One region of the Caballeronia sp. GAFFF2 genome, then DNA from elsewhere that is predicted to be linked to it. Evidence: predicted binding sites of a transcription regulator. Region 1 holds the regulator's gene; each other region holds the start of a gene.

The links. The regulator HrcA, encoded in region 1, represses chaperone genes, less so after heat shock. The targets are predictions, from matches to a motif close to TTAGCACTCNNNNNNNNNGAGTGCTAA.
Region 2: a site for HrcA is predicted at 6,206-6,232, ahead of rpoH (RNA polymerase sigma factor RpoH). Genes of this name have one in related genera too.
Region 3: a site for HrcA is predicted at 4,862-4,888, ahead of NCT04_RS11490 (co-chaperone GroES). Genes of this name have one in related genera too.

The regions. Positions count from the first base shown of each region.
Region 1 covers NZ_JALQDA010000005.1:44,683-54,549, reverse strand. Annotated here, with positions in the region: gene dnaK (molecular chaperone DnaK) at 1-409, opposite strand, end outside; gene NCT04_RS02245 (thioredoxin family protein) at 576-980, opposite strand; gene grpE (nucleotide exchange factor GrpE) at 998-1,588, opposite strand; gene NCT04_RS02235 (RNA-binding S4 domain-containing protein) at 2,165-2,572, opposite strand; gene hemH (ferrochelatase) at 2,587-3,654, opposite strand; gene hrcA (heat-inducible transcriptional repressor HrcA) at 3,783-4,799, opposite strand; gene NCT04_RS02220 (NAD kinase) at 4,989-5,882, shown strand; gene recN (DNA repair protein RecN) at 5,912-7,564, shown strand; gene glnE (bifunctional [glutamate--ammonia ligase]-adenylyl-L-tyrosine phosphorylase/[glutamate--ammonia-ligase] adenylyltransferase) at 7,612-9,867, opposite strand, start outside.
Region 2 covers NZ_JALQDA010000003.1:198,134-208,000, forward strand. Annotated here, with positions in the region: gene NCT04_RS01450 (SIS domain-containing protein) at 1-296, shown strand, start outside; gene ptsP (phosphoenolpyruvate--protein phosphotransferase) at 309-2,897, shown strand; gene nagE (N-acetylglucosamine-specific PTS transporter subunit IIBC) at 2,955-4,739, shown strand; gene rpoH (RNA polymerase sigma factor RpoH) at 5,207-6,142, opposite strand; gene NCT04_RS01470 (acyloxyacyl hydrolase) at 6,496-7,062, shown strand; gene NCT04_RS01475 (nuclear transport factor 2 family protein) at 7,108-7,491, shown strand; gene leuA (2-isopropylmalate synthase) at 7,515-9,170, opposite strand; gene ybiB (DNA-binding protein YbiB) at 9,638-9,867, opposite strand, start outside.
Region 3 covers NZ_JALQDA010000015.1:188,209-198,075, forward strand. Annotated here, with positions in the region: gene NCT04_RS11465 (rubredoxin) at 1-170, opposite strand, end outside; gene NCT04_RS11470 (hydroxymethylpyrimidine/phosphomethylpyrimidine kinase) at 493-1,368, shown strand; gene NCT04_RS11475 (DUF72 domain-containing protein) at 1,406-2,182, shown strand; gene NCT04_RS11480 (hypothetical protein) at 2,256-2,639, shown strand; gene groL (chaperonin GroEL) at 2,759-4,399, opposite strand; gene NCT04_RS11490 (co-chaperone GroES) at 4,493-4,783, opposite strand; gene NCT04_RS11495 (DUF4148 domain-containing protein) at 5,152-5,469, shown strand; gene NCT04_RS11500 (DUF2242 domain-containing protein) at 5,654-6,385, shown strand; gene NCT04_RS11505 (D-(-)-3-hydroxybutyrate oligomer hydrolase) at 6,664-8,787, opposite strand; gene NCT04_RS11510 (BON domain-containing protein) at 9,045-9,407, opposite strand.

The sequences.
Region 1 (9,867 bases):
CCGTGACCGGCTCGCCGAGGTAGTCCTCAGCGGTCTTCTTCATCTTGCGCAGCACTTCAGCGGAAATCTGCGACGGCGCGAGGCTCTTGCCGTGCGCTTCGACCCATGCGTCGCCGTTGTCGTGCTTGACGATCTTGTAGGGCATCAGGCTGATGTCCTTCTGCACTTCCTTCTCGTCGAAGCGGCGGCCGATCAGGCGCTTCACTGCATAAAGCGTGTTGCGCGGATTCGTAACCGACTGACGCTTGGCAGGTGCGCCAACCAGGATTTCGTTGTCGTCGACATACGCGATGATCGACGGCGTGGTGCGCGCGCCTTCCGAGTTCTCGATGACCTTGACCTGATTGCCTTCCATCAGCGCCACGCACGAGTTCGTGGTGCCGAGGTCGATACCAATGATTTTGCCCATTTTTTATACTCTCCTTGCTTTGATCGCTTTAGCGCTGCGGCCGGAAAACGCCGGCTTGTGCGGCCGATTTACCGGGCCGAACGCCCAAATATTCATACCTGTACGCAAGATAAGAACGCGGATTTCGTTTTCAAGACCCTGAAAGCGATGCGGTCTATATCTTTTTTCACTCGGAAGCCTTGCCGCGGATCTTTTCCCGCGCCGCCGCGACCGCCGCTTCGAATTGCGCGAGACCATGCCAGCCGGTGGCGCGCCCGAGACGCTTGCCGCGATGAAAGAAAAACCACGTCGGCACGCCATGCAGCAAAAAGCGCCGTCCCAGTTCCCGATGCTCGTAGACATTGCTGTGAAACCACTTCAGTCCGAGCGCGCGAATTTCATCGGGCTTCGCGAGCATCGCTTTTTTGGCGATTTCGCAGTTGAAGCAGTCGACGCCCCAGAAGAACACGACGGCCAGATCATCTCCCGCCGAAGCCAGCGCGGCGTCGAAACCGGGCGCGTCGAGCTCCTGCATGGCGAAGACCGAAAACGCGGTGGCATCGACGGGAACGCGATTCTCCGAGGCGGCCATGGCGTTCTCGCGGCGCGTTACTTCGGTGCGGCGACGGTGACGAGAGCCGGACGCAGCACGCGATCCGAAATCACGTAGCCCTTTTGCAGCACGGACACGACGGTATTCGCTTCCTGCTCGGCCGGCACCATGGAAATAGCCTGGTGACGATGCGGGTCGAACTTCTCGCCCACCGGATTCAGCGCGGTGACGCGCCCCTTTTCCAGCGCGGCGGTCAGTTGACGCAGCGTGAGTTCGACGCCTTCCCGCACCTTGACGAGATCGGACGATTGATCGGCAAGCGCGGCTTCGAGACTGTCGAGTACCGGCAGCAGATGTTCGGCAAAGCTTTCGATGGCGAACTTGTGCGCCTTCTGCACATCGTCCTGACCGCGGCGACGCACGTTTTCCGTTTCCGCCTTGGCGCGCAGGAACTCTTCCTGGAGCGCGGCGATCTTCGCCTGCGCTTCGGCCAGCGCGGCTTCGTTCGCGTCCGGCGCGACTTGCGGCGCATCGGCGCCCGTCGGCGCTCCGGTTGCGCCGGCTTGGGTCGGGTCGGCGGCCTGGCGCGCGGTTTCGTCTGCGGGCGTGGGGTTCTGGCTCGCTGGATTCTCTTGCGTGTTTTCCATGTCGCTGAATGTATTGCTGTGAGTGAAATGGATGCGATCGGCCGGGAGTCCTCTTACCGCCGAGAACCAGGCCAGGCTTTTTCGCACTAGCGGCGGAATTTGGGGCATCCGAGGGATTTTCAAGGCTCCAGAAGCGATTTTTCGGACGAAATTTAGCTTTTTTCGCGTGCGCTTCAAACATCGGACAACGGCGGGCCACGCATGTCGGCTGCGTGACGCGTTAAGTGCAAATTCGCCACATTTGACTGCGGGAAACACTTCGTAATGGGCGTTTCGTCGCAGTACGCAAAAATCAGATTGAGGCGATTGCGTTGTTCGCCTACACTTCGAACATGCGTCGCAGGAACACGTTAACCCTAATCCTACGAATGCAGTAACCGCTCAAGCCCTTGCCCGTTTCCTTCCGGTTTTCGCAACCGGTTATCCCGCTCACCGGGGGTACCATGAAACTGACCTTTGCTATCGCGGTGGTCGCTCTGGTACTGGTTGCGGGAACGACCACCATATGTATGTCCGGCGCTGTCACCGCCCGTAACACCGAGTACGGCGGCGTTCATGCGACCATCGAAAACTACTTCAATCCGAACCTGCCAGTTTGTCGATAATGCGCCGGTCGCGCTTCGTCGGCCTGCCCTGAATTCCGGCAGCCGGCTCGCGAAACGTCTTGCGCCGCTCGGCTTCGGCTAACCGCTTCACTCGGCCCTCTTCCGTTTCCGCGTAAAGCGTCTGGGCCACGCTTGCCGGTCCGCGCACGTCGCACACGCCCTTTACTTCCACTTGCCAGACGATCCGCTCGATATCGATCTCGACGAGATCGCCGACGCGCACGTCCTTCGACGGCTTCACGTTCGCCCCGCCGATCTTCACGCGGCCTTTTTCCACCGCGTCGCTCGCGAGCGAACGCGTCTTGAAGAAGCGCGCTGCCCAAAGCCATTTGTCGATGCGCAGACGCGCGCCCGGTTCCGTCGAAATCGTGTAGTTCATGAATAACCGTTCGTTCAGGCGGCAACCGTCAATGGCTGCACGGCCTGCACCGGCCAGCCTTGCAGATTCTGCGCCGCGATTTCTCCCAGCGCCTTGATCCACGCCGGCGATGCATTCAGGCAAGGAATGCGGTGAAACTGCTTGCCGCCTGCGTGCAGAAATTCGTCGCGCACCTCGATGCCGATTTCCTCGATCGTCTCAAGACAATCCGCCGTGAAGCCCGGACAAAAAACGTCCACGCGCGCAACACCCGCCGCGCCGAGTTCCGCGAGCGTCGGCGCGGTGTATGGCTGCAGCCATTCCGCGCGGCCGAAGCGCGACTGGAACGTGACGCGGCATTCCACCGGCGTGAGCCCCAACGCGGAGGCGAGCAGCGAGCCCGTCAACTGACACTGGTCGTGATACGGATCGCCGAGATCCATGGTTCGCTTGGGGACGCCGTGAAAACTCAGCACGAGCTTGTCGCCGGCGGCAAAATCCGGCACGCCGTGATGACGCCAGTAATCGCGCACCTGCTCTGCAAGCGCGGAGATATACGCCGGATGATCCGCGTAATGACGAATGGTGCGAATCTCGGGCTGATTGCGCACGCGCTTGAGCGCGGTAAAGGCGTCGTCGAAAGCGGTCGCGGTGGTCGAAGACGAGTACTGCGGATACATCGGCACCAGGAGAATGCGCTCGGCGCCTTCGAGCTTGAGCTGATTGAGCATGACGCCGATGCCCGGCGTGCCGTAGCGCATCGCGTAGTCGACGAGCACGTGATAGTCGTTTGCCGCAAAGAGGCGCCGCAAGCCCTCGACCTGCTTCTCCGTATAGACACGCAAGGGCGAGCCTTCCGCCATCCAGACCTGCGCATATTTCTTTGCCGACGCGCGCCCGCGAAACGGCAGGATGATCAACCGCAGAATGATCTGCCAGAGCAAGGAGGGAATCTCGACCACGCGCGGATCGGAGAGGAACTGCGCCAGATACTTGCGCACGGCACGCGGCGTGGGCGCGTCCGGCGTGCCGAGATTGATCAGCAGCACCGCGACACGATGCGAAGCGCTAGGCTGCGAAGGCAACTCGAGATCGAAACGCATAGGGCAAGGCGGCCGGAAGTGGTCGAAAGGTGAAACCCATTATAGCGGCGCGTTTCACGCCGCATCATTGGCCGAACGGCCTAGTGGCGGCGCGGCGCGCGGGCCGGCATGATGGGCTGAAGGAAAAGCTATTGAGAACTGAGCGACATGGACAACAGGCGTGCGGTGATATCGACGATGGGAATCACGCGGTTGTAGGCCATGCGCGTGGGTCCAATCACGCCGAGCGTGCCGACGATCTTGCCGTTGACTTCATACGGCGCGGTCACGACGCTCATTTCCTCGATCGGCACCAGATTAGATTCCCCGCCGATGAAAATCTGCACGCCCTGCGCGTGACTCGAAACATCCAGCAATTGCAGGAGGCTCGTCTTTTGGTCGAACAAATCGAACAGCTTGCGCAGCCGCGCCATGTCGGACGAAAGGTCCGCCACTTCGAGCAGATTGCGCTCGCCGGAAATCAGCACGGTCTCGCCCGGATCGGTTTCGGCGGTGCTCGCGACCACGGCCGCCTGCATGAGCGCGGTCATGTCGCCGCGCAATTCGTCGATTTCCTGACGCAGCCGCAGACGCACTTCGTCGAAGGACAGGCCCGCGAAATGCGCGTTGATGTAGTTGGAGGCTTCCGTGAGCTGCGACGGCGAATAGTCGCGCTGCGTCGCCATCATGCGGTTCTGCACGTCGCCTTCGGGCGTCACGATGATAAGCAGAATGCGCTTGTCCGACAGCCGCATGAATTCGATCTGCTTGAACATGTGACTGCGGCGCGGCGTGAGGATCACGCCCGCGAACGACGAGAGACTCGACAGCACGCTCGCCGCCGCCGCGACGATCTTCTGCGGCTCCTCGCCTTGCAGGCGCGTCTTGACGGCGGTGGTCATGGCTTCGTCTTGCGGCGCTTCCACGGTGAGCATGGTGTCGACGAAGAGCCGATAGCCGCGCGGCGTGGGAATGCGTCCCGCCGACGTGTGCGGGCTGACGACGAGACCGAGGTCTTCCAGGTCCGACATCACGTTGCGAATGGTCGCGGGACTCAGCTCCAGGCCGGAATGCCGTGATAACGTGCGCGAACCGACCGGCTGACCTTCGGCGATGTAGCGCTCGATCAGCGTTTTGAGGAGGGTTTGTGCACGTGGGTCTAGCATGGGGAAATTTTAGCCTAACGTGTCGTGGCGCGGCGAACGTACCCGCCGCGATGAATCGCTTGTCGAGCGATTCAATGTCCGCTCCATTCTAGCGATAAACAACGGGCGTGCCCCGGCGTGATCGGGTGGCGTCGCAGCCACCCTTCGCGCACGGTTCTTTTCGCCTTCCACCTATGGTGTAATGCCGGCATGGAAATTGGCCAATTCAAGACTGTCGCGCTCATTGGGCGCACCAATACGCCCGGCATCGAGACGCCGCTGCGCCTGCTCGCGGAGCTGATCTCGAAGCAGGGTTTCGAGGTCGTGTTCGAGGCCGGCACCGCGAAGGATGTCGGCGTGACCGATTACCCGGCGCTCTCGGTCGCCGAAATCGGCGCGCGCGCAGACGTGGCGGTCGTGCTGGGCGGCGACGGCACCATGCTCGGCGTGGGCCGCCAGCTTGCGCCGTACAAGACGCCGCTCATCGGCGTGAATCACGGGCGGCTCGGCTTCATCACGGACATCCCGCTCACCGAGATGCGCGAGATCGTGCCTCAGATGCTCGCCGGACAGTTCGAGCGCGAGGAACGCAGCCTGCTCGAAGCGCGTATCGTGCGCAACGACAAGCCCATTTATCACGCGCTCGCCTTCAACGATGTGGTGGTCAATCGCAGCGGCTTTTCAGGCATGGCGGAACTGCGCGTGTCGGTGGATGGCCACTTCATGTACAACCAGCGCTCGGATGGTCTGATCGTCGCGACGCCCACCGGCTCGACCGCCTACGCGCTTTCGTCGGCGGGGCCGATTCTTCATCCGCAGTTGCAGGGCTTCGTGCTCGTGCCGATTGCGCCGCATTCGCTCTCGAACCGTCCGATCGTGCTGCCCGACGACTCCAAGGTGACCATTCAGTTCATCGGCGGGCGCGATGTCAACGTGAACTTCGACATGCAGTCGTTCACGGCCGTCGAGCTGAACGACGCCATCGAAGTGCGGCGCTCACGGCACACGGTGCCGGTGCTGCATCCGGTCGGCTACAGCACGTACGCCACGTTGCGCAAAAAGCTGCACTGGAACGAGCATCCCTCGCAAGACTCCGCCCTCTGAAGCGCTCACCACGCCCTTTCCAAGCGTCCATGCTCCGTCATCTCTCCATTCGGGACTTCGTCATCGTTGCCGCGCTGGATATCGAGTTCGACTCCGGCTTCACGGTTTTTTCGGGTGAAACCGGCGCAGGCAAATCCATCCTGATCGACGCCCTTGCGCTCACGCTCGGCGCCCGCGCCGACGCGAGCGTCGTGCGCACGGGCGAAGCGCGCGCCGACATTACCGCTGAATTCACCACGCACGCGCAAGTGGCGCGCTGGCTGGACGAGCACGCGCTCTCGCAAGACAGCGACACCGTCATGCTGCGCCGCGTGATCGATTCCGGCGGCCGCTCGCGCGCGTTCATCAACGGCACGCCGGCCACGCTCACGCAACTGCGCGAAGTGGGCGAAATGCTCGTCGACATCCACGGCCAGCACGCGCATCAATTGCTGATGCGCCCCGACGCGCAACGCGAACTGTTCGACACGCACGCCGGTCTCGTCGACACAGCGAGCACCGTGAATCGCGCGTGGCGTGCGTATCGCGAGGCCCAGCAGGCCGTAGAAGCCGCGCAAAGCCGCGACCGCGAACTGCAACTGGAACGCGAGCGTCTCGCATGGCAGTTGAGCGAGTTCGATAAGCTCGCGCCGCAGCCGGGCGAATGGGAGGAAGTGAGCGCGGAGCATCATCGGCTCTCGCACTCGGCAAGTCTCATCGACGGCGTGCAAAGCGCGCTGTCCGCATTGTCCGAATCCGACGAAGCCATGATTTCCCAACTCGCAGCCATCATCACGAAGCTGCGCGATCTGGCCGATATCGATCCCGCGTTGAGCGACGTGCTCGCCTCGCTCGAACCCGCCGAGATTCAGTTGCAGGAAGCGTCGTACTCACTTTCGCACTACGCGCAGCGCCTCGAACTCGATCCTGACCGGCTCGCGCAGGTCGAGCGTCGCATGGATCAGCTTCACTCGACGGCGCGCAAGTTCCGCCTTCAGCCCGAAGCGCTGCCCGAGGAACATGAAGCGCGCCGCAGCCAGCTAGCCGAACTCGATGCCGCCGCGGACCTGGACGCGCTCAACGCCGTCGCCGAGAAAGCGAACGACGCTTATCTCGCGGATGCAAAAGCGCTGTCGAAGGCGCGCGCGAAAGCGGCCAAGACTTTGTCGAAGGCAGTCACCGAAGGCATGCAGGAATTGTCGATGGCGGGCGGCAGCTTCGAAGTCGCGCTCGTGCCGCTTGCGGAAGGCGGCGCAAACGGGCTGGAACAGATCGAGTTTCGCGTGGCGGGCCACGCTGGCGTCGCGTTACGGCCGCTCGCGAAGGTCGCATCGGGAGGCGAACTCGCGCGCATCAGCCTCGCGCTCGCCGTGATCGCGAGCACCGCGAGCCCGACGCCCACGCTGATCTTCGACGAAGTGGATACGGGCATTGGCGGCGGCGTGGCGGAAGTGGTCGGACGGCTCTTGCATCAACTCGGACGCGACCGGCAAGTGCTGTGCGTCACGCACTTGCCGCAAGTCGCGGCGCGCGGCGATCAGCATTTCCAGGTGGCGAAAACTTCCGACGATGCCGGCGGCACGGTCAGCACGGTGACGCCGCTCGACAAGTCGAAACGCATCGAAGAAGTGGCGCGGATGCTTGGAGGAATCGAAATCACGGCGACGACACGCAAGCATGCAAAGGAGATGCTCGCGGCTTGAGGCGCGGGCGAACGAGGCGGCGCAAAAACGCTGCGCCGCCTTCCACCTCACTCGGCAATCGAGAACACGCGTCTCCACAACGCCGTCACCGCTTCCCTTTCGCCCTTTACCGCATCCGGCGCGACGCGCGCCTTCTCCATTCCATCGAGCCGCAGCGTGTGCTGCAGCTTGCGGTAGTGCCGGTACACCGCGCCAATCGTTTCCGCTTCGTCCGCGCTGATCAACCCGCTCTGCGCCGCGATCTTGAGCAAGGTGATATTGCCCGCATTGCGCACGAACTCGCGATGCTCGCGCGAGTGCAGCAACACCCAGTACTGCACGATGAACTCGATATCCACCATCCCGCCGCGATCGTGCTTCAGGTCGAACAATTCGCTGCGATTGGGATGCCCCGCCGCCACACGCTCGCGCATCGCGACGATTTCGCGGGCAAGCAATGCCGCATCGCGCTCCATCACCAGCACGTCCGCGCGAATGGCTTCGAATTGCGCGCCGATCTCGGCGTCGGCGGCGCTGTAGCGAGCGCGCGAAAGCGCCTGATGCTCCCAGACCCACGCGGTATTCGCGGCATCGCCTTCACGAATCTGATAGCGGCGAAACGACTCCAGACTCGTCACCAGCAAACCCGATTCGCCGTTTGGCCGTAGACGCAAGTCCACATCGAACAGCGTGCCCGCGCCGGTCGCCGCCGTGAGCCACGTGATGAGACGGCGCGCGAACATCGCGTAAATGTCGGCGGCGCTGTCGTTCGAATCGTCGGGATCGTCGTAGAGAAAGATCAGATCGAGATCGGACGCATAACCCAGTTCCTTGCCGCCGAGCTTTCCATACGCGATGACGGAGAAGCGCGGCGTATCGCGATGCCGCTTCGGAAACTGCCGCCAAACCGTCTGCACGGTTACGTCAAGCACGGCATCGGCGAGTTCGGACAGACGGTCGCTCACATGTTCCACCGACAGATGTCCCGCCAGATCGATCAGCAGGATGCGGAACACTTCGGCCTGATGCGCGTGACGCAGCAAGTCCATCTGATGCTCCGCGTCCTCCGCTGCCGCAAGCCGGGCGAGCAGCGAACGCTTGAACCCGTCCCAGTCGAAGGGGCTGGCAATGGCTTCGTCATCGAGCAATTCGTCCAGCAATTGCGGATGGCGAATGAGATAACCCGCCGCCCAGCGCGAGCCGGACAACACGGACAGCACGCGTTCGAGCGCCGCCGGATATTCAGTCAGAAGCGCGAGATACGCGCCGCGTTTGCCGATGGCTTCGAGCAAGTCGAAAAGCCGCGCGATCACATCGCCGCGACGCGCGGCATCGATCGACTGCACGACTTCGAGCGCGCGCTGCGCGACCACGTCGAAGCGCTCGCGGCTGTGCTCGTTCAGGCTCGCGTAACGCGTGGAGTTCCACACGCCCGTTAGACGCGCGAGCACCGGCGCCGGGTCCGCGAAGCCGAGTTCGGACAGACGGCCGGCGAGTTCTTCCTGCGCGGAATCGTCGGCGAGCGCGCTGCTCCAGATCCACGATGCAGCCGAATCGTCCGACACGCCGCAGCCGTTTTCACCGCCGATCTTGTCGGCGAAGATGGCATCGAACTGTTGTTCGACGAATTCGCGATGCGCATCGAGCTTGTCCATCAACGCGGCGTAGTTCGCAAATCCGAGCGATGACGCGAGCAACGCGCGCTCGTCGTCGGCAACCGGCATGGCATGCGTCTGCGCGTCGTTGCGATACTGCAGCCGATGCTCCACCGTGCGCAAAAACAGATACGCGTCGGTGAGCGAGTCGCACACGTTCTGCGCGATCAGCCCGTGCGCGGCGGCGCGTTCGAGCACCTTGAGCGTCGGACGAATGCGAAAATCCGCCGCCTGTCCGCCGCGAATCAACTGGAAAACCTGCGCGCTGAACTCGATCTCGCGGATACCGCCGCGTCCGAGCTTGATGTCGTCGGCCTTGTCGGGGCGCATGGACGCGCGCCGCCGCGCTTCCTGCCGAATCTGCAGATGCAGCGAGCGAATCGCGGCGATCACGCCGTAGTCGAGGTATCGCCGATAGATGAAAGGCGTCGCAATGGCTTCGAGTTGTTTGACGAGACGGCGCGCGGCATCGCTCTTCGTCTCCGAGACGACGCGCCCCTTGATCCACGCGTAGCGTTCCCATTCCCGCCCTTGCACATAGAAATACTCTTCGAGCATGCCGAGACTGCACACGAGCGGACCCGAATCGCCGTTGGGACGCAACCGCATGTCGACGCGAAACACGTAGCCGTCTTGCGTCATCTCCGCGAGCGCGCCGATCACGCGCCG
Region 2 (9,867 bases), on a different contig from region 1:
CGATGGAGATCATCGACAAGGACTATCCGCTGCTCGTGTTCGCCCCGCGCGGGCCGGAGCAGGCAGGCTTGATTCAACTGGCGGCCGACATGCGCGCACGCGGCGCACGCGTGCTGCTCGCGGCGCCTGCCGACGTGCCCGGCGCGGAATTGCCGCTCGTCGCCACTAATCACCCGGCGCTCGATCCGATCGCCGCAATCCTTTCGTTCTATGTGATGGCCGCGGGTCTGGCCGCCGCGCGCGGGCGCAATCCCGACGCGCCGCGCCACCTGAACAAGGTCACCGAAACCCACTAAGCGAGTAAGCCGATGCGTCGCGCCGAGGAGTCACTGTTGAATCATCCCATCGATAACCCGAACGACGTCGTGTTGCTCGCGCCGTTCACCGGCCCCGTCGTCCCGCTCGCCGACGTGCCGGACCCTGTGTTCGCGGAAGGCATGTTCGGCGACGGCATCGGCATCGATCCGCTCGATGGCGTGCTCGTCGCGCCTTGCGACGGGACGGTGACGCATCTGGCGCGCACGCATCACGCGGTCACGTTGCGCACGCCGCACGGGGCGGAAATTCTCGTGCATATCGGCATCGATACGGTCGAATTGGGCGGCCAGGGCTTCGCGCCGATGATCGAGCAGGGCGCAACCGTGCGCGCGGGTCAGCCGCTCATCGAGTTCAATGCGGATTTCGTCGCGCAGCACGCGCCGAGTCTCGTCTCCGTTATTGCCGTCGCCAATGGCGATGCCTTCGAAGTCATCGAGCGTGCCGGTCTCGGCATGTTGAAGGCTGGCGCACGCATGCTCGTGCTGCGCGCGAAAGACGGCGCCAGGGCCGAAAGCGCGCGTTCGAGCGCGAACGTGACGGAAGAAGCGCGCCGCACGTTGACGCTCGGTCACGCGGGCGGTTTGCATGCGCGTCCGGCGGCGCGCGCGCGCGAAGCCGCACGCGGTTTCGATGCAAAGGTCGAGATCCGTTATCAAGGCCGCAAGGCGCCGGTGGAAAGCGTCGTCGGGTTGCTGGGTCTCGGCGCGGGCGAAGGCGCGACCGTCGAGCTGCTGGGTATCGGCGCGCAGGCGAAGGAAGCCGTCGAAGCCGTCGCGGCGGAGTTGCTGCGCGCGGGTCAGGGCGAAGTCGAAGAGTCACCGGCACGCGCGAAATCGCCCGCGCCGGTTGTCGCTGCGAGCGCGGTCGCGCAACCGCTCGCGCCGAACACGCTTGCGGGCGTGTGCGCGGCGCCGGGCATCGCGGTCGGCGCACTGGTGCGCTGGGACGACAAGGAAATCGTGCCGCCCGAAGCGGCCACGCAATCGTCGGCGGCGGAAAGCCGTGCACTCGACCGCGCCATCTCGCAAGTCGATGCCGAACTCGACGAAACCGTACGCACCGCATCGCAACGCGGCGCGGTCGGCGAGGCGGGAATCTTCGCGGTGCATCGCGTGTTGCTGGAAGACCCGACGCTCGTCGATGCCGCGCGCGATCTCATCAGCCTCGGCAAGAGCGCGGGCTTCGCGTGGCGCGAGGCGATCCGCGCGCAAATCGCGCTCTTGAACAACGTGAAGGACGAACTGCTCGCCGAACGCGCCGCCGATCTGCGCGATATCGAGAAACGCGTGCTGCGCGCGCTCGGCCACACGAACACCGCCGCGCGCGAAATGCCCGCTGAAGCCGTGCTCGCGGCTGTCGAATTCACGCCTTCCGATTTGTCTTCGCTCGACCGCACGCGCGTGACAGCGCTCGTGATGTCGCGCGGCGGCGCCACGTCGCATGCGGCGATCATCGCGCGACAGGTGGGCATTCCGGCGCTCGTCGCCATCGGCGATGCACTGCACGCGATTCCCGAAGGCACGCAAGTGGTCGTGGACGCGTCGGCGGGACGTATCGAACATGCGCCGACCGAACTCGATGTCGAACGCGCGCGCAACGAACGCGATCGTCTTTTGAACGTGCGCGAGGCGAATCGCAAGATGTCGGGACAGGCCGCGACGACCCGCGACGGTCACGCCGTCGAAATCGCCGCGAACATCGCCACGCTCGAAGACGCGCAAGCCGCTGTCGAAAATGGCGCGGACGCGGTCGGCCTCCTGCGTACCGAATTGCTGTTCATTCATCGTCAGTCGGCGCCCACGCCCGGCGAACATGCGTCGAGCTATCAGGGAATCGTGGATGCGCTGCAGGGCCGCACCGCGATCATTCGCACGCTGGATGTCGGCGCGGATAAGGAAGTCGATTATCTGACGCTGCCGCCCGAGGAAAATCCGGCGCTCGGTCTGCGCGGCATTCGCCTCGCACAAGTGCGGCCCGATCTGCTCAACGATCAACTGCGTGGTCTGCTTGCCGTGAAGCCGCTTGGCGCGGTGCGCATTCTTCTGCCGATGGTCACCGACTCCGGCGAACTGCAACGCCTGCGGGTACGGATCGACGAACTGGCGCGCGAAGCGGGCCGCACGGAACCGATCGAAGTGGGCGTGATGATCGAAGTGCCGTCAGCGGCGCTGCTTGCCGATCAGCTCGCGAAATACGCGGATTTTCTGTCCATCGGCACCAACGACCTCACGCAGTACACGCTCGCGATGGACCGTTGCCAGCCCGATCTCGCCGCGCAGTCCGACGGCCTGCATCCGGCCGTGCTGCGGCTCATCAAGACGGCCGTGCAAGGCGCGCAAAAGCACGGCAAGTGGGTCGGCGTGTGCGGTGCGCTCGGTGGCGATCCGCTCGCGGTGCCGTTGCTGATCGGCCTCGGCGTGACGGAATTGTCGGTCGATCCGGTGGCGGTGCCGGGCATCAAGGCGCGCGTGCGTAATCTCGATTACCAGCTTTGCCGGCAGCGCGCGGAAGACGTGCTCGCGCTCGAATCCGCGCAGGCAGTAAGAGCGGCCAGCCTTGAAATCTGGCCGCAAGACTGACGAACGCAGTAATCCCCAAGCAGCAAAGACAAGACCTATATCTTTTGGAGAACCCCGATGGACGCTAACCCGTTTGCAAAGATGCAGCGCCTGGGCCGAGCCCTGATGCTGCCGATTGCCGTACTACCGGTAGCCGGCCTGCTATTGCGTCTAGGCCAGCCCGATGTCTTCAACATCAAGATGATCGCCGACGCGGGCGACGCCATCTTCACGAACCTGCCGCTTCTGTTCGCCATCGGCGTGGCGGTCGGTTTCGCGAAGGACAACAACGGCACGGCGGGTCTTGCCGGTGCCATCGGCTATCTCATCGAGATCGCCGTAATGAAGGACATCAACGACAAGCTCAACATGGGCGTGTTGTCGGGGATCGTCGCGGGCGTGGTCGCGGGCTATCTGTATAACCGCTACAAGGACATCAAGCTGCCGGAATATCTGGCGTTCTTCGGCGGCAAGCGTTTCGTGCCCATCGTCACGGGGGTCGCGTGTCTCGCGCTCGGCATCTTATTCGGCTACATCTGGCAGCCGGTGCAGGCGGCTATCGACCTGGCCGGAACGTGGCTCACGACGGCGGGCGCGCTCGGCACTTTCGTCTTCGGCGTGCTGAACCGCATTCTGCTGGTGACGGGTCTGCATCACATCATCAACTCGCTCGCGTGGTTCGTGTTCGGCTCGTTTACGCCGCCGGATGGTGGCGCGGTCGTTCATGGCGATCTGCACCGCTTCTTTGCCGGCGATAAAACCGCGGGCGGCTTCATGACGGGCTTCTTCCCGATCATGATGTTCGGCCTTCCGGCCGCGTGTCTGGCGATGTTCCACGAAGCGCCGAAAGAGCGCCGCGCGGTCGTCGGCGGCCTGCTGTTCTCGATGGCGCTCACCGCGTTCCTGACGGGCGTGACCGAGCCGATCGAATACAGCTTCATGTTCCTGGCTCCGGTGCTTTACGCGATCCATGCGGTACTTACCGGCGTGTCGCTCGCGATCTGCTCGGCGCTCGGCATTCATCTGGGCTTCACGTTCTCGGCGGGTGCGATCGACTACGTGCTGAACTACGGTCTGTCGCAACGCGGCTGGATGGCGATTCCGCTCGGGCTCGTCTACGGCGTGATCTATTACGGCCTGTTCCGCTTCTTCATCCGCAAGTTCAATATGGCGACGCCGGGCCGCGAGCCGGCCACGACCGATGCCGAAACGTCCGCCACGCCGGTTGCAGGCGGCTACGGCACGCCGCTGCCGGGTGCAGCGAACACGCGCGCCGCGAAGTACATTGCGGCGCTGGGCGGCGCGTCGAACCTGACGCTCGTCGATGCCTGCACGACGCGTCTGCGTTTGTCGGTGGCGGATACGGAGAAGGTGTCGGAAGCGCAGTTGAAGAGCATCGGCGCGCGTGGCGTGCTCAAGCGGGGCGCGACGAACGTGCAGGTGATCATCGGACCGGAGGCGGACATCATCGCCGATGAAATTCGCGGTGAACTCGAACATTCGTCGACGCGCGGAGCGACGCCGGCTTCGTCCGCTCCGGCGGCTGCTTCGGTGGCTTCTGCGAACGTTGGCGCCTTCGATCAGACTGCCGGCCCGCTCGATCCCGATCCGCTGCGCTGGCTGGCGGTGTTCGGCGGCGCGACCAATGTCGTCACGCTCGATGCCGTCGCGCAAACGCGACTGCGCGTGGTCGTGCGCGATCCTTCGGCGGTGGATCGTCAGCGCCTGTCGACGCTGGATGTCGCGTGGGTGTCGGCGGATACGTTCCACATTGTCGTGGGCGCGGCCGCGCAGCGTTACGCGGCACAACTCGCGACGCGCGTGCCGGGAAGTGGCGGCGGGGCATCGCCGTTGCCGGCTTGATGCGAGATTCGGTCTGGTTTGATGAACGGCGCTTTCGGGCGCCGTTTTTTTATGCCTGGCAAGTTTTGCGTGACAGGCGGAGTTCTTTGTTCGGGAGATTGAGCGGCTGAGTCACCGAGAGCCAAGAACCACGAAGCACGAAGCACGAAGCACGAAGCACGAAGCACGAAGCACGAAGCACGAAGCACGAAGCACGAAGCACGAAGCACGAAGCCAAGAAGCCAAGAAGCCAAGAGGCCAAGAGGCCAAGAAGCCAACGCCCAAGCCGATTCACTTGTACTTCAAGTCCTGCCGCACAGCCCTTTGCGCCGATGCCAACAAGCGTCATGGACAGAAAAAAACGCCAAGCACTACATTGCTCCGCGCGCCGCCATCGATAGACGAAAACAAAAACCCGCTGTCCTTTCGGAACAGCGGGCTTCGAACTTACTTCAGCACCGAACTACGGTCATCGAGCTACCGCGATATCACGCGTACTCGGCCAGCGCGGAACGCATCTTCTTCATCGCGCTCGCTTCGATCTGACGGATACGCTCAGCCGATACGCCGAATTCGTCCGCCAATTCGTGAAGCGTCATCCCGCCCGAGCCGTCGTCCTGCACTTCGAGCCAGCGCGCTTCGACGATACGGCGGCTACGCGCATCCAGCGATTCCAGCGCGGAAGCCAGACCGTCGCTTTGCAACTTGTCGAACTGACGCGCGGCGATGACATTCGTCGGCTCGCTATGCGAGTCAGCCAGATAGGCGATCGGCGCATAGGCCTCCTCGCCATCTTCGACTTGGCCTTCGAGCGCGATATCTCCGCCCGACAGACGCGTTTCCATCTCGGCGACTTCCTCGCGCTTCACGTTCAACTGGCTTGCCAGACCTTCGATTTCCTCCGGTGTGAACGCCGAAGTGCCGGTCTTGTGGCTGCGCAGGTTGAAGAACAGCTTGCGTTGCGCCTTGGTCGTCGCGACCTTCACCATGCGCCAGTTGCGCAGGATGTACTCGTGAATCTCCGCCTTGATCCAGTGCATGGCGTACGACACGAGGCGTACGTTTTGTTCGGGATCGAAGCGCTTGACGGCCTTCATCAGACCGATATTGCCTTCTTGGATCAGGTCCGCGTGCGGCAGACCATAACCCAGGTAATTCCGGGCGATGGACACGACAAGGCGCAGGTGCGAAAGCACCAGTTGCCGCGCCGCATTCAGGTTGCCCTGTTCGCGAAACTCGGTGGCGTACTGACGCTCCTCTGCTTGCGAAAGCATTGGAATGCGGTTCACCGCTTGTATGTATGAATCGATGTTGCCGATCTGGCCGGTCAACATGGACGATTGTGCGTACGTCAGCGCGCCTGCCGAAGTTGCCTTGGCAGGTGCCGAGCTAAGAACATTCGGAAGGGTCATCGCATTGGACACGCTCATAAGCTCCTTATCAACAAATGCCTGTTGCCGCAAAGGCGCGGCAAGTCAGACATGATATTAGCACTCCGCTTCAACGAGTGCTAAGTGTTAGAGGGGAAACGAATGTGAGAGTTCCCACAAAGCTATCAACTTTGTGGATTCATAGCCGAGCACTGTATTCGAATCGTACCATTATTACCGATTCGTCACGTGCGATAGAATTAGTTACCTTACTTTGACGTAAGGAAGACAGGATATTCAAGCAAATAGGCTAATGGCAATCATTCGTGCAATTATGAGACGATGAATCTACAATGCGCGAAGCCCGCTTGGCGGCTCGACTCGTCAATCCCACAGATGGGGTGTCCATGCAGAAAAATAAAGGCCCTTGGCGTCATCTGTTGTCCCATGGCGCAATTGCCCTGTTGCTAGGAGTCACGTCGGCGGCAGCGCATGCCGACCGCTTTGGTTTGCAAATCGCGGGCGGCGTGGCCGATCGCGACATCAAAAAGGCGGATCTCGGCTTCGTATGGGACCCGAATCTGACCTGGTGGGAAATCGGCGGCTTCCACTTCACCTTGCTCGGCGAAGGTCACGTCGCCTACTGGCACTCGCAGGAAAGCAACGCAGTGCACCCGAACATCTGGGAATTCGGTGTGACGCCGGTTCTGCGCTTCGTGAAGAGTTCGGGATATATCCGGCCGTTTATTGAAGCGGGCGTCGGCGTGCGGCTTCTGTCGCATACGCGAATCACGACGGATTTCACGGTGTCGTCCGCGTTCCAGTTCGCGGATATGGTCGGCGTCGGTGCGATCTTCGGCGAGAAGCAGAACTATCAGGCGGGCTTCCGGTTTCAGCATCTGTCGAACGCCAGTATCAAAGAGCCGAATCCTGGTATAAATTTCAGCCAGCTATATCTGCAATACAACTTCTGACGGGGCGCCGGCGCATCGGTTTCTCGACACAAGGGGAACCGACAGATGCCGGCAAAATCCATGGAGGCCATTCGAGGCCTCCAGCGCGATCGCTTCCGGGCGATGGTCGACAGCGACGGCCCGGCTCTGGATGCGCTTCTGGCCGAGAACGTCAGCTACGTTCACACGAACGGCAAGCGCGAGACGAAGCGCCAGTTCATCGACGCGATCACCGCTGGTCGACGCCGCTATCGGCAGATCGAGATCCAGTCGCAGGACGTGATCGTCGCCGGCAAGGACACGTGCCTGGTCTCGGGACGGGCGCTGATCGAGATGGAATCGAAAAACGGCGCGCTGCTGTTTCCCATTGCCTACACCGCGGTTCACGTTCAGACCGACGGACAATGGCTGCTGCTAGCCTTGCAGGCGACGCGCGTGGCGCTGGAGTAGCCGCCGCGCGCGACGTCGAGGCATCAAGCCTCGACCGCTTCGTCCTGCCGCTCTGCCTGACGGCCCAATGGTTTCGACCGATTCACCGCACTGACGACCGCATCCACGACAGCCAACGCCGGATTCGCGTGCACCGCGACGCCAAAGCGCAACGGCTCGTCGCCGACGCGGCAGCCTACGAAGACGGCCGTATCGCCGCTCGCCGTTACCGCCGTTTCGAACCAGCTCACGTTTGCCGATACATCGAAACACGCCGCCACGGCTTGCGCGTAGACATCGCCGCTCGTCGCGCCTGATGCCGGCGGCAACGCGACGTTGCGCCCGAACACGGAGAGCGTCGCCGCATCGACGCGCGCGACCACGCCGCCCGCGTCGAAATATTCCTGCTTGAAGAGTGTGCAGATTGCGTCACCGGTGACTTCCTCGCCTGAGGTGTCCGCGAGTCTTTGCACGGCGTGGCTGAACTCGATCTGCACGCGGCGCGGCGGCGTGAAGCCGAGCCCGCGTTCGAGCAGATAAGTCGCGCCACCCTTGCCGGACTGGCTGTTCACGCGGATCACGGCGTCGTAGCTGCGGCCGAGATCGGCGGGATCGACCGGCAAATACGGCACTTCCCAGACCGTGCCCGGCTGACGCTGCGCAAAACCCTTGCGGATGGCGTCCTGATGCGAGCCCGAAAACGCCGTAAAAACGAGATCGCCCGCATACGGATGACGCGGATGCACCGGCAACTGATTGCAGCGCTCGACGACGCGACGCACCGAGTCGATATCGGAGAAATCGAGGCCCGGATCGACGCCCTGCGTGTAGAGATTGAGCGCAAGCGTGACGAGATCGACGTTGCCCGTGCGCTCGCCGTTGCCGAAAAGACAACCTTCGACGCGTTCCGCGCCCGCGAGCACCGCGAGCTCCGCGGCCGCGACCGCCGTCCCGCGATCGTTATGCGGATGCACCGAAAGCACGATGCTGTCGCGATAACCGAGATTGCGGTCCATCCATTCGACCTGATCGGCGAATACGTTCGGCGTCGCGGCTTCCACCGTGGCCGGCAAATTGACGATCATCTTGTGATCGGGCGTCGGACGCCACATTTGCGCGACGGCGTCGCAGACTTCACGCGCGAACGGCAACTCCGTCATGCTGAAGGTCTCGGGCGAGTACTGGTAGGTCCAGCGCGTCTGCGGCCGTGCATCGGCGCATTCCTTGATGATGCGCGTGCCTTCCACCGCCAGCGCCTTAACTTCTTCCTGCGACTGATTGAACACGATGCGCCGGAACGATGGCGCGATCGCGTTGTACAAGTGCACGATCACCTTGCTCGCGCCCTCCGCTGCCTCGAACGTGCGCTCGATCAATTCGCGGCGCGATTGCACCAGCACTTCGATCGTCACGTCGTCCGGGATGCGCTTCTCGTCGATCAGCTTGCGCACGAAATCGAAATCCGTCTGCGATGCCGACGGAAACCCCACCTCGATTTCCTTGAAGCCCGTTGCCACCAGCATCTCGAAGAATTCGAGCTTTGCGGCGATGCTCATCGGCTCGATGAGCGACTGGTTGCCGTCGCGCAGATCGGTGCTCATCCAGATGGGCGCTTTTTCGATCGTGCGGTTCGGCCAGCGGCGGCCATTCAGGCGGACTTGCGGAAACGGGCGGTATTTCTCGGCGGGGTTCGGCATCATGATCGTCGATCTCTCTTCGGACAGTTTGCGTAGCGTCTGCAAGAGATGCCTTCACCGGCGGCTGGCCGGCAATGGCGCGATGCACGTGAGACAGCGCCTGGCGAGCGTACACGTTGCGTCCCGGCGATGGTGACGCCTGCGACCAACGTGAACGTGCGCGAAGCAGCGTGCATTTGACCCTCGCGTTTTCAGTTCGCAGGATGAGCGAGCCGAAAAGCTGACGACTACAAGTGGTAAGGAAGGAACTACGAGAACTACTGGCAGGACCGCGCGCCTTGACGACGCGAGGCGCTACGCCTGGCGATTTACGCTAGACGTAGCGATAGGGGCCGCGCTAGGCGGCCCGAAATAATTCGGAGGGAGGAAGACTGGGTGAGACGCATATTTGCACTCTAAACCACTGCTTAAGATCGTGTCAAATACGTGCTGAATCTTTTTGCAATCGGCACAAGCCGAATCCGGGGCACTCAGACCGGCTTTCGAACGATCCCGGCGATGACTTCCACCTGACGCGCGATGGCGGGCGGCACGGGCACGTCGCCGCGCATCACGCTTTCGATCCAGCGCGCGGTGATCGCGGCATCGAGCGACTCGGGCAAATCGATGGGCGGCGCATCCGGTTGCGAATGTTCGGGCGAAATCAGCGTTTCCGCGTGGCCGTCGTGGAACCAGTCGACCTGGACTTGCCGGCGCGTGT
Region 3 (9,867 bases), on a different contig from region 1:
CAGATCTGGACCATCTCAAAATCTTCCTTGCGGGCTCCGCATTCGGGACAAGTCCAGTTGATTGGAACGTCCTCCCAGCGCGTACCCGGCGCGATGCCCTCTTCGGGCAATCCCGCCTCCTCGTCATAGATCCAGCCGCAGATCAGGCACATCCAGCTTCTATATTCCATACTTATGCCGCGTCGAAATGGTCGATTGAAATTAGGACATGATGGTACCGTGTTGGCGTGTCAATGCCTAGCGAGATGCCCGTTCACGCGTGGCCAAGCCTTTGACCGCCGTACTGGCTCTCTCAAGCGCCGCCGTACCGGAAAAAAGTGCGCAAAGACTGTAGCCTGACGGCGTTAGGCCGCATAATCGAAACATTGAACCATAGTCGAACCACGGTCGAATCATGACCGAGCTGGCCGCCGCCAGTGCACTTCGAGGCGCGGGCGTTCGCGGCCCTTCCGTTCCATTCGTGCAATCAAGAAAACAATGTCCGCTTTTGCCATGACCGGCGACTCCCCACCGATCGTTCTCACCTTCGGCCTGACGGACCCCACAGGCGGTTCGGGGCTTCAAGCCGACGTGCTGACGCTCGCAAGCATGGGCTGCCACGGCGTGACGGTGCTGACGGGCTACGCGGTGCGCGACTCCGCAAGCTGCGACGAAGTCACCGGCATCGACCCCGACGTCGTCGCCACGCAGGCGCGCATGTTGCTGGAGGACATGCCGATCGCCGCGTTCAAGATCGGCGCGGCAACGCGCGCGGAAGTGGTTTCCGCTATCGCCGAGGTGGTGTCCGACTACGACGACGTACCGCTGATCCTCGCTCCGGACTTCACACTCGACGATGAACACGTTTTGTCCGCCGACGAGCTGCGTGAGTCGCTTGCCGACCTGCTGGTGCCGCAAACGACCATGTTGATCGCCGATCACGCCACGTTGTTGCAGCTCGCGCAACCCGACAGCGACGCCGAGGCGCCAACGCTGGATGCCGCGATCTCGCATATCCTGGCGCAAGGTTGCGAATATGTGCTCGCAATGGAAACCGGCACGCATCGGCATGTGAATACGCTGTACAGCGAAGAAGGCCAGGTGCGGCAAGATACGTGGGATCGCGGTGTGCATCGCATCATGGGGCTGACGGATACGCTTGGCGCCGCGGTCGCGGCCTTGCTTGCCAACGGACAGGAACCCGCCGAGGCCGCACGCGAGGCTCAGGAGTATGTGTTCCAGGCGGCGCGCGCCGCGTTCCGTCCGGGCATGGGCGCCTATTTGCCGGACCGGTTTTTCTGGGCGCGCTCGAACGATGCAGACGAAGAAGGCGAGACGTCGTCCCTCCCCGACGAGTCGGCGGGACTGCCTGGGGAAGTACGCCATTAGCCCAAAACACTGACCAATCGAGTCGCCGGGAGAACGCATGCCGTACCGACTGCCCCATCTGCACAAGCCCGGCCCGCAAGGCGCGATCCGTATCGGCTGCGCGGGTTGGGGTTTGTCGAGCGCCGTGTCGTCGAGCTTTCCGCATGAAGGCACGCATCTCGAACGCTATGCACACGTGCTGACTTGCGTCGAGATCAATTCGAGCTTCTACAAACCGCATCGCGAATCGACTTACGCGAACTGGGCGCAGAGCGTGCCCGAGTCGTTTCGCTTCTCGGTGAAATTGCCCAAGTCCATTACGCACGACGCGCGGCTCGTCGGCACCGAGGCGCTCCTTGACGAATTCTTGCAAAGCGCGGGGCAACTCGGCGACAAGCTCGGTTGCTGGCTCGTGCAACTGCCGCCCAGTCTGCCCTTCGATCAGGCCACGGCCGAAGCCTTCATCAAGGCGTTGCGTGAGCGCACTAAGTTGCCGATTGCAATCGAGGCGCGGCATCCGTCCTGGTTCACCACCTACACGGCCGCGCTCCTGAAGGCGCATCACATGGCTTATGTCGATGCGGACCCGATCCCCGACGAGTGCGAGATCAAGCATCGTGCGGACACTTCGCTCGTGTATGTGCGGCTGCATGGCTCGCCCGAGCTCTACAAGTCTTCCTACAACTACACCTATCTCGACGACCTCGCGCGCACGCTGCACACGCGCGCGAAGAAAACGCCCGAGGTCTGGTGCATCTTCGACAACACCGCCGAAGGCAATGCGCAACCCAACGCGCTGCATATGATCGAGCGTCTGCGCACCCACCATCGTTAAACCGATTCGTTCACGAGGAGCATTCCCGATGCATCGATCAGCAAGACGAATTGCACGCCTTTTTCAAGCCACGATGTTCGCCTCGCTGATTCACATCGCCCTGCCCGCAAACGCGCAGCAAAGCACGGCGCCGCCCGCCACACCGGCTGGCGACGGCACCTTCCTGCTGACCATCTTCCTCAAGCACGATCAAAGCAAACCGCTTCCGAAGATCAACGAGCAGTTGAAGGAGCAAGGCTTCTTCAAGACGTTTCCGCCGCCGGGAATCGAAGTGGTGTCGTGGTACGTGATGATGGGCGTCGGTCAGGTCGTGACCTTGCGCGTGCCGGCCGATCGCCTGCGCGAAGTGAATCGCGCGATCGAAACCACCGCGTGGGGCGGCTATACGACGGAGTTTTATCCGACCTACGACTACAAGGCCGCCGCGCAGAACTTGCGCGATCAGATGAACAAGTAACGGTCCGCGTTTGCCACGGACGAAAAAAAACCCGCATTGCTGCGGGTTTTTCTTTGCGGCGTGAGCTTCTTTCGAAACCCACGCCCTGAGGATGAAGCAAGTAACCGGTCGAAACCGAATTACATGTCCATGCCCATGCCGCCCATGCCGCCGGGCATGCCACCAGGCATGGCCGAGTCTTCCTTCGGCAGTTCCGCGACGGCTGCGTCGGTCGTCAGCAGCAGGCCTGCCACCGATGCCGCGTTTTGCAATGCCGTGCGCGTCACCTTGGTCGGGTCGACGACACCGGCTTCCACCAGGTCACCGTACTCGCCCGTTGCCGCGTTGTAGCCGTAGTTGCCCGTGCCCGCAGCAACAGCCGCCACCACGACGGAAGCTTCTTCGCCGCCGTTCGTGACGATCTGGCGCAGCGGCTCTTCCATCGCACGCAGAACGATGCGGATGCCCGCGTCCTGGTCCGAGTTCAGGCCCTTCACGCCTTCGACAGCCTTGCGAGCGCGGATCAGCGCGACGCCGCCGCCGGCCACGATGCCTTCTTCCACAGCCGCACGGGTTGCGTGCAGTGCGTCTTCGACACGTGCCTTCTTTTCCTTCATTTCGACTTCGGTCGCAGCGCCGACCTTGATCACTGCCACGCCGCCAGCCAGCTTGGCCACGCGCTCTTGCAGCTTTTCACGGTCGTAATCCGACGTTGCTTCCTCGATCTGCGTGCGCACTTGCTTCACGCGCGCTTCGATGCTTGCTGCTTCGCCAGCGCCGTCGATGATCGTCGTGTTTTCCTTGCCCACTTCGATGCGCTTCGCTTGACCCAGTTCAGCCAGCGTAGCCTTTTCGAGCGTCAGGCCGGTTTCTTCCGCGATCACTTGACCACCGGTCAGGATAGCGATGTCTTCCAGCATGGCCTTGCGACGGTCGCCAAAGCCCGGAGCCTTGACGGCAACGGTCTTCAGAATGCCGCGGATGTTGTTCACGACCAGCGTAGCCAGCGCTTCGCCTTCTACGTCTTCAGCGATGATCAGCAGCGGACGGCCAGCCTTCGCGACTTGTTCCAGTACCGGCAGCAGATCGCGGATGTTCGAAACCTTCTTGTCGTGCAGCAGCACGAACGGGTTTTCGAGCAGGGCGACTTGCTTGTCCGGGTTGTTGATGAAGTACGGCGACAGGTAGCCGCGGTCGAACTGCATGCCTTCCACGACGTCCAGCTCGTCTTCCAGCGACTTGCCGTCTTCAACCGTGATCACGCCTTCCTTACCGACCTTGTCCATTGCTTCAGCGATACGGTCGCCGATGGACGTGTCGCTGTTCGCCGAAATCGCGCCGACTTGAGCGATTTCCTTGTTCGTCGTGCAGGGCTTGCTGATCTTGCGCAGTTCTTCGATAGCTGCAGCCACTGCCTTGTCGATACCGCGCTTCAGGTCCATCGGGTTCATGCCCGATGCAACGTACTTCATGCCTTCGCGAACGATGGATTGCGCCAGAACCGTAGCGGTCGTGGTGCCATCACCGGCGTTGTCGCTGGTCCGGGAAGCCACTTCCTTGACCATTTGCGCGCCCATGTTCTGGAGCTTGTCCTTCAGTTCGATTTCCTTCGCGACCGAGACACCGTCCTTGGTGACCGTCGGGCCGCCGAAGCTGCGCTCGAGCACGACATTGCGGCCCTTCGGACCCAGCGTGACCTTGACCGCGTTGGCCAGAATGTTCACGCCTTCGACCATCTTGGCGCGTGCGGTATCGCCAAAAGTGACTTCTTTAGCTGCCATATTCAAACTCCTTGAGTCGATTCAGTTTGGAGGCTTCGGGCGGCAGGCTCCAATGGAGCGGCTCTGCGGCGAAGCCGAAGTGCAGGAAGGTGCTTACTTGACCAGAACGGCCATGATGTCTTCTTCGCGCATCACGAGCAGTTCTTGCCCGTCGACCTTGACGGTCTGGCCGGCGTACTTGCCGAACAACACGCGGTCGCCCACCTTCACGTCGAGGGCGTTCTGCACACCCTTGTCATCGCGCTTACCCGGGCCGACGGCCAGGATTTCGCCTTGATCCGGCTTTTCGGCTGCAGCTTCGGGGATGATGAGGCCCGAGGCAGTCTTGGTTTCCTGATCCAGACGTTTAACGATGACGCGATCGTGCAAAGGACGAAGATTCATACACACTCCTCTCTTGATTGAGACTGAAAACGCGGGGGAAACCCGCCCGGTAAGCAAAGCTGCCCGAGCGGCAATTTGTTAGCACTCTCGTGCAGTGAGTGCTAATTATATGGACCGAGTTTGACAATTTCAAGGACGGGGACAGACGGGCATTCCCTATTTCGCGTACTTTTGTCTAAACACGGGGAAATTTATGGATTTCGTAAGGTCGATTAGCTGGATTAATGTCAATCCGTCAATTCTGATTTCGCTTAATTAGGGTTTCTACCAGGGTCGGCGAGGCCTAGACTGCATTTCAACGACGAAGCAGTGAAGAGACAAACTCTCCACTCGCAACGTTCCCGAGATCAGTACCTAGGAGGTTCATCATGTTCAAGTCGATCATCCCCGCAATCGCCGTTGCTGCCGTCCTTGCAGTCCCCGATTTCGCCCAAGCGCAAGAAAACGCGCCGGTGACGCGGGCTGAAGTGAAGGCTCAACTGGTTCAACTGGAACGCGCAGGCTACAACCCGGCCAGCGATCAAACCCAATACCCCGCCAACATTCAGGCCGCGCAAGCACGCCTGAACGCGCAACAAGGCACGGCGGCATCGTCGTTTGGCGGTGTCGGCGAAGGCGCTGCCGCTTCGGGTGCTGCCCGCCGCGCGGCTATTGACCCGAATCCGGTCGACTTCAATCGCCCGTAATCGTCGATTCGCGTAACGAAGCCCGGCACGCACGCCGGGCTTTTGCTTTTTGCGCATCCCGAAGGAAAAGTTTCTGTAAGCCACGGATTCGACGATGTTTTTGGACTACGTTTTTTTCTCGCGCAGTCGGAGGGCACTACAATTTGTGTTTGTTGCATCACAAATTTCGTCTTCGTTGCCTCTCATGCCTATGTCGTCGTCGCTGCGCCTTGCCTTTCTCTCCCTCGGATTTCTCGCCCTTGCCGCCTGTGGCGGACGCGCGGCGACCACGCCAAGCTATCAGCAGGAACTCTTCGACTCCGGTGCGAGCCCGTTCGCGCGCAACTTCGACGCCACCGTGAACGAAACCTGCGAGGCGGCCCGCCGCGCGCTGCTCTCGCAAGGCTTTCTCACGACGATGGCGCAAGCCGATACCGTCGACGCCACCAAGAACTTCCAGCCGTCCACCGAAACGCACGTGGTCGTCTCATTCCATGTGGTCTGCACGCCCGGCGAAAACACGACTAATACGAGCATCGCTTATGTGAACGCGGTGCAGGACGGCTATGCGCTCAAGAAGAGCGATACCTCCGCAAGCGTGGGCTTGAGCGTCTTGGGCTCGCTTTCGCTGCCGATCCGTTCGAACAGCGATGCAATGGTCAAGATTTCCAGCGAAACCGTGCCCGCCGGCAAGTTCTATGACCGATTCTTCGGGCTGATGGGGCACTATCTGAGCACGGTGCCGCGCAGTTCGCCCATCGCATCGGATGAGGTCAAGAGCAAGCCGCTCGCTCCGTCGCTGATCGTGAGTTCACCGGATCTCACGCCAACGCCGATCGTCGTACAGGCGCCCGCTGCGGCGGCGACGGCCATCCAGTCATCCGACGCGAAACACGCCGCGTCCGAGGGCGTCGCGGCATCGGCGCCGGTTCAGTGAGATCGAGCGCACGCGTCGTTCCGGGAAACGCTTCGTCGATGCAAGCATCAAGCACGCGGGCAACGGCGGCTGCAGCTGCGTGATCAGCTCACCGCGAACCTCATTCAGCACCCGTCGCCGTTCGCAAAATGTACCCGCGTGACCTGTGACGCCCCGCTCATCGCGCAGCTAGCCCACCCGAACGCATCGATGCAGCGCGCTCATCACGCGCCGCCTAAAGCTGAAGCTTCGCCTGCCGCCGACAGCGATGCCAATCCGCACGCCCCTCCCATCACCCCTCAATTCGGCACATTCACCACGCCGCCATTCACCGAAATCGCATTCGCGCCGGGGCTCGCCGCGATCGCCGGGAGATTCGCCACCGTCAATTGAGGCGCCGCGCCCGGCGTGCCGCCGCGCGCCACCGTATGCACGACTTGCGACGGCGGCAACGGCGCGTTGTTCTTCAGGTGAGCCCACATCAAATTGAGCGCCTGAAGGTTGTAGTAGTGCACGGGCAAGAAGCGCGTATCGAAGCCAGCCACGCTCAGGAACGCATCGAAGTGCTGACCGTTCGTGATTTCGTACAGTGAGAGCTGGCTATTGTTGCCTTCCACCACCTTGTTCGCGCCGAGATACGGCCGCGAGGCATGGTTGATCGGCACGAGCGCATCCGACCTTCCCTGCACGATGATCGCCGGCTTGCCACGCAGATTCGCGTTGACGCGAATCGCGTTCACGCTCGCCGTCATCGTCGGATTGCCGTTCGCCCAAAGCGCGCGCAGGCAGGCCGCGCCCGCGAAGCTCGCATCGGGCGTCGCAAGCCGATGATCCGCCGCGCCCGACGTCCCCGCGTTATAAACGAGGTTGATGCCGTTGGTCGGCGGCACGCCATTGCCGTTGCCGAAGACCGTGGGCATCGGCGAAACGAGCGGGTTCACGCCCGCCGCGCCGGTCAGCGCGTTAGTCGTGCCGAAGCTGAAGTTGCACAGGTTGTCGGCGACGCTCGCCAGCATGTAGGCATCGGCGTAAGTCACGGCGACGGCAGGCACGGCCTGCGAGTCCCACATCGGCGCATGTAACGTGTCGGAGTCGGCTTCGTAGCCCGCCTGATGCAGCTTCGCGAGCGCGTCGTTGGCTTGCGAGAGCGTATCGCCGCCGGCAATCGCGCCGCTCGCCGCGAGCGTCGTGCAGCGTGCGGTGCGAATCGCCACGGTGGTCGCGAGCGGCAGTGCCGTTAGATACGGCGCGCCGACCGCCGCCGTCGCTAGCGCCGCGCACGGCTGAAGCAGGTTCGCGTAGGTCATGTAATCGGCAAGCGGACGCCCGAACGAACCGACTGCCTGGCCGCCTTCGCGCACCGCAACCTGCGCCGGCAGATTCATGTTGATCTGCGGTTCGCCGACGACGACCGCGCTTATCCAGCCATCGGTGTCCTGTTCGGCGGCTGCAAGCGCCGCGCCGCCGCCATTGCTCACCGATGCCGCGATCGTCGTAATGCTGCCCTTCGAGTAGCGCGCGGAATGCGTCGAGCCGTTGACCACGCCATAGGTATCGTTGAGCGCCCAGTACGCGAACTGAATCGCCTGCAACGTATTCTTGCCCCAGTCCTTTTCGGGATTCTGCTGCGAGTGCGCGTGTTTGAAAGCGTAGCGATTCGGATACGCCGAGTTGTAAGCCGAAAGCGCCGATTGGCTCAGGTTCGCCTTGAAGATTGCCGAATTGCCCGCAAAGGTCGCATTCGAAAGCGTGCCGTCGATCAGCGTGACAAGATTAGTCGACAACTCGTGCGCGCCGTTGCCGCTGCCTTTGTCCGTGTACGCAACCGCGCAGCCGCGCTTCAAGCCCCACTCGCCCGCTGCCGAAATCGCGCCATATACGCCGCGCGATCCCGACGATGTCGCCGTCACGATGCAAGGCTGATCCGGATTGAAACTCGTCGGAATCTGCACGAGCAGGCTGACGTTCTTCGTGCCCGAACCGTCGTCCGAGAAGGCCAGATACTCCTTGCCCGCGATCTTGCCTTCGCCGAGCGTGTCGCCGCCGTTCAGATCGACATTCGGTCCCCAGAAGCGCCCGTAGCCGCCGTTCGCCGACATATCGACGAGCGCACGATAGTTCGAATAGATAGCCAGCCGCCGCAGTTCCGCCGCTGTCGGCGCGGCCGCATTGGCGATTGAAGGCGGCGTCGCCGACGCAAGTCCTGTCTTGCCGAGTCCGGCGGTCAGCAGGTCGTCGGTATTGCCGTCGTAAGTTTGCGTCTTCACCGTTCCCGAGACGAAACTCGGCAAGGTGTTGGACGGGAACTGCGGGCCGTCGTCATCGCCGCCGTGACAGGCGACGAGCGTGGTCGCCGCAAATGCCGCCAGCACGGCGAGTGTCGCCGCGCGTGACAACCCGTGGACTCGTGCGAATCTTTTCATTGTGTGTCTCCGCCATCCGGTCGCTTGTTGTTGATCGACTTCTGCACGTGCCGCATGCACGGCTTTGCCGACAACAAGTATTACGCGCAAACAGCCATCGCGTAATTGCTGAACTTCCCTTAGAGCAAAGAGAAGTCAGAGGATGTCAGAACGACAACGGGCCCCGGCGTGATGCCGGAGCCCGTCGAGTGACCCGCATGAAGCGCCGCCGATGACAGCGCTAAACCGCGCCGCCAGAAACAACGCAAACGGCGTGCTTAACCTCCGCCGTTCTGAACGCCGAGCGAAATCTTGTTGGAAACCGACTTCACGCCCGGAACGCCCTTGGCCACTTCTTCTGCCTGGGCGATCTGGCCGCCTTCCGGCACGGTGCCCGAGAGCACGACAGCGCCGGAGCGCGCACGGACGAATACGTTGGACACGTCGAAGCCTTGCGCCTTCGACAACGCACGGCGCACGTCGTAGCCGAGCTTGCGGTCGGTCTTCTTGGTCGCCGATTTCTGAGCCTTGGTCGGCGCGGCCGACGTGGCGTCCGCATCGCTCGCTTGAGCATAAGCGCTCGACGCCACGGCCACGCACACCACCACGCCCAGCGCCTTCAACAGATCGACAGCTTTCATGATTTCTCCTTTTGTTTCGCTTATTGACTTCGCACAGTTACTACTTCACTCGTTGGCACATCAAACAAACCGAACCGCTTTCGTGCAACAGCCCGGCGGCGGCCCCGAAGGACACGCCGCAGCCTCGAATGCGCCTTCCACCGAGGATGGCTCGATGACAAGACGCTCGATGCGGCCTGCTGCTGCAATGCGGTGCTGCGAGAGACTGGCGAAATTAACAAACTGACTACGGCCGGTTACTTGGGGCAAGTGCCCGTCGGCTCGAATATGTGGCCTGCCGTATGGCGGATGCGGAACAGGAAACCGTCGCGCGACACTCCGAAGAGCATGGCGTTCGCCCAATTTACCCACATGCCGGGAAACTGTCCGGCGCATGAGCGGGCTACGACGCGCATGGTTCCCGCCAACTGGCGGCGAACGTCAATTTAGCCCAGCGCGGCCTTAAGCGCAAAACATTTAA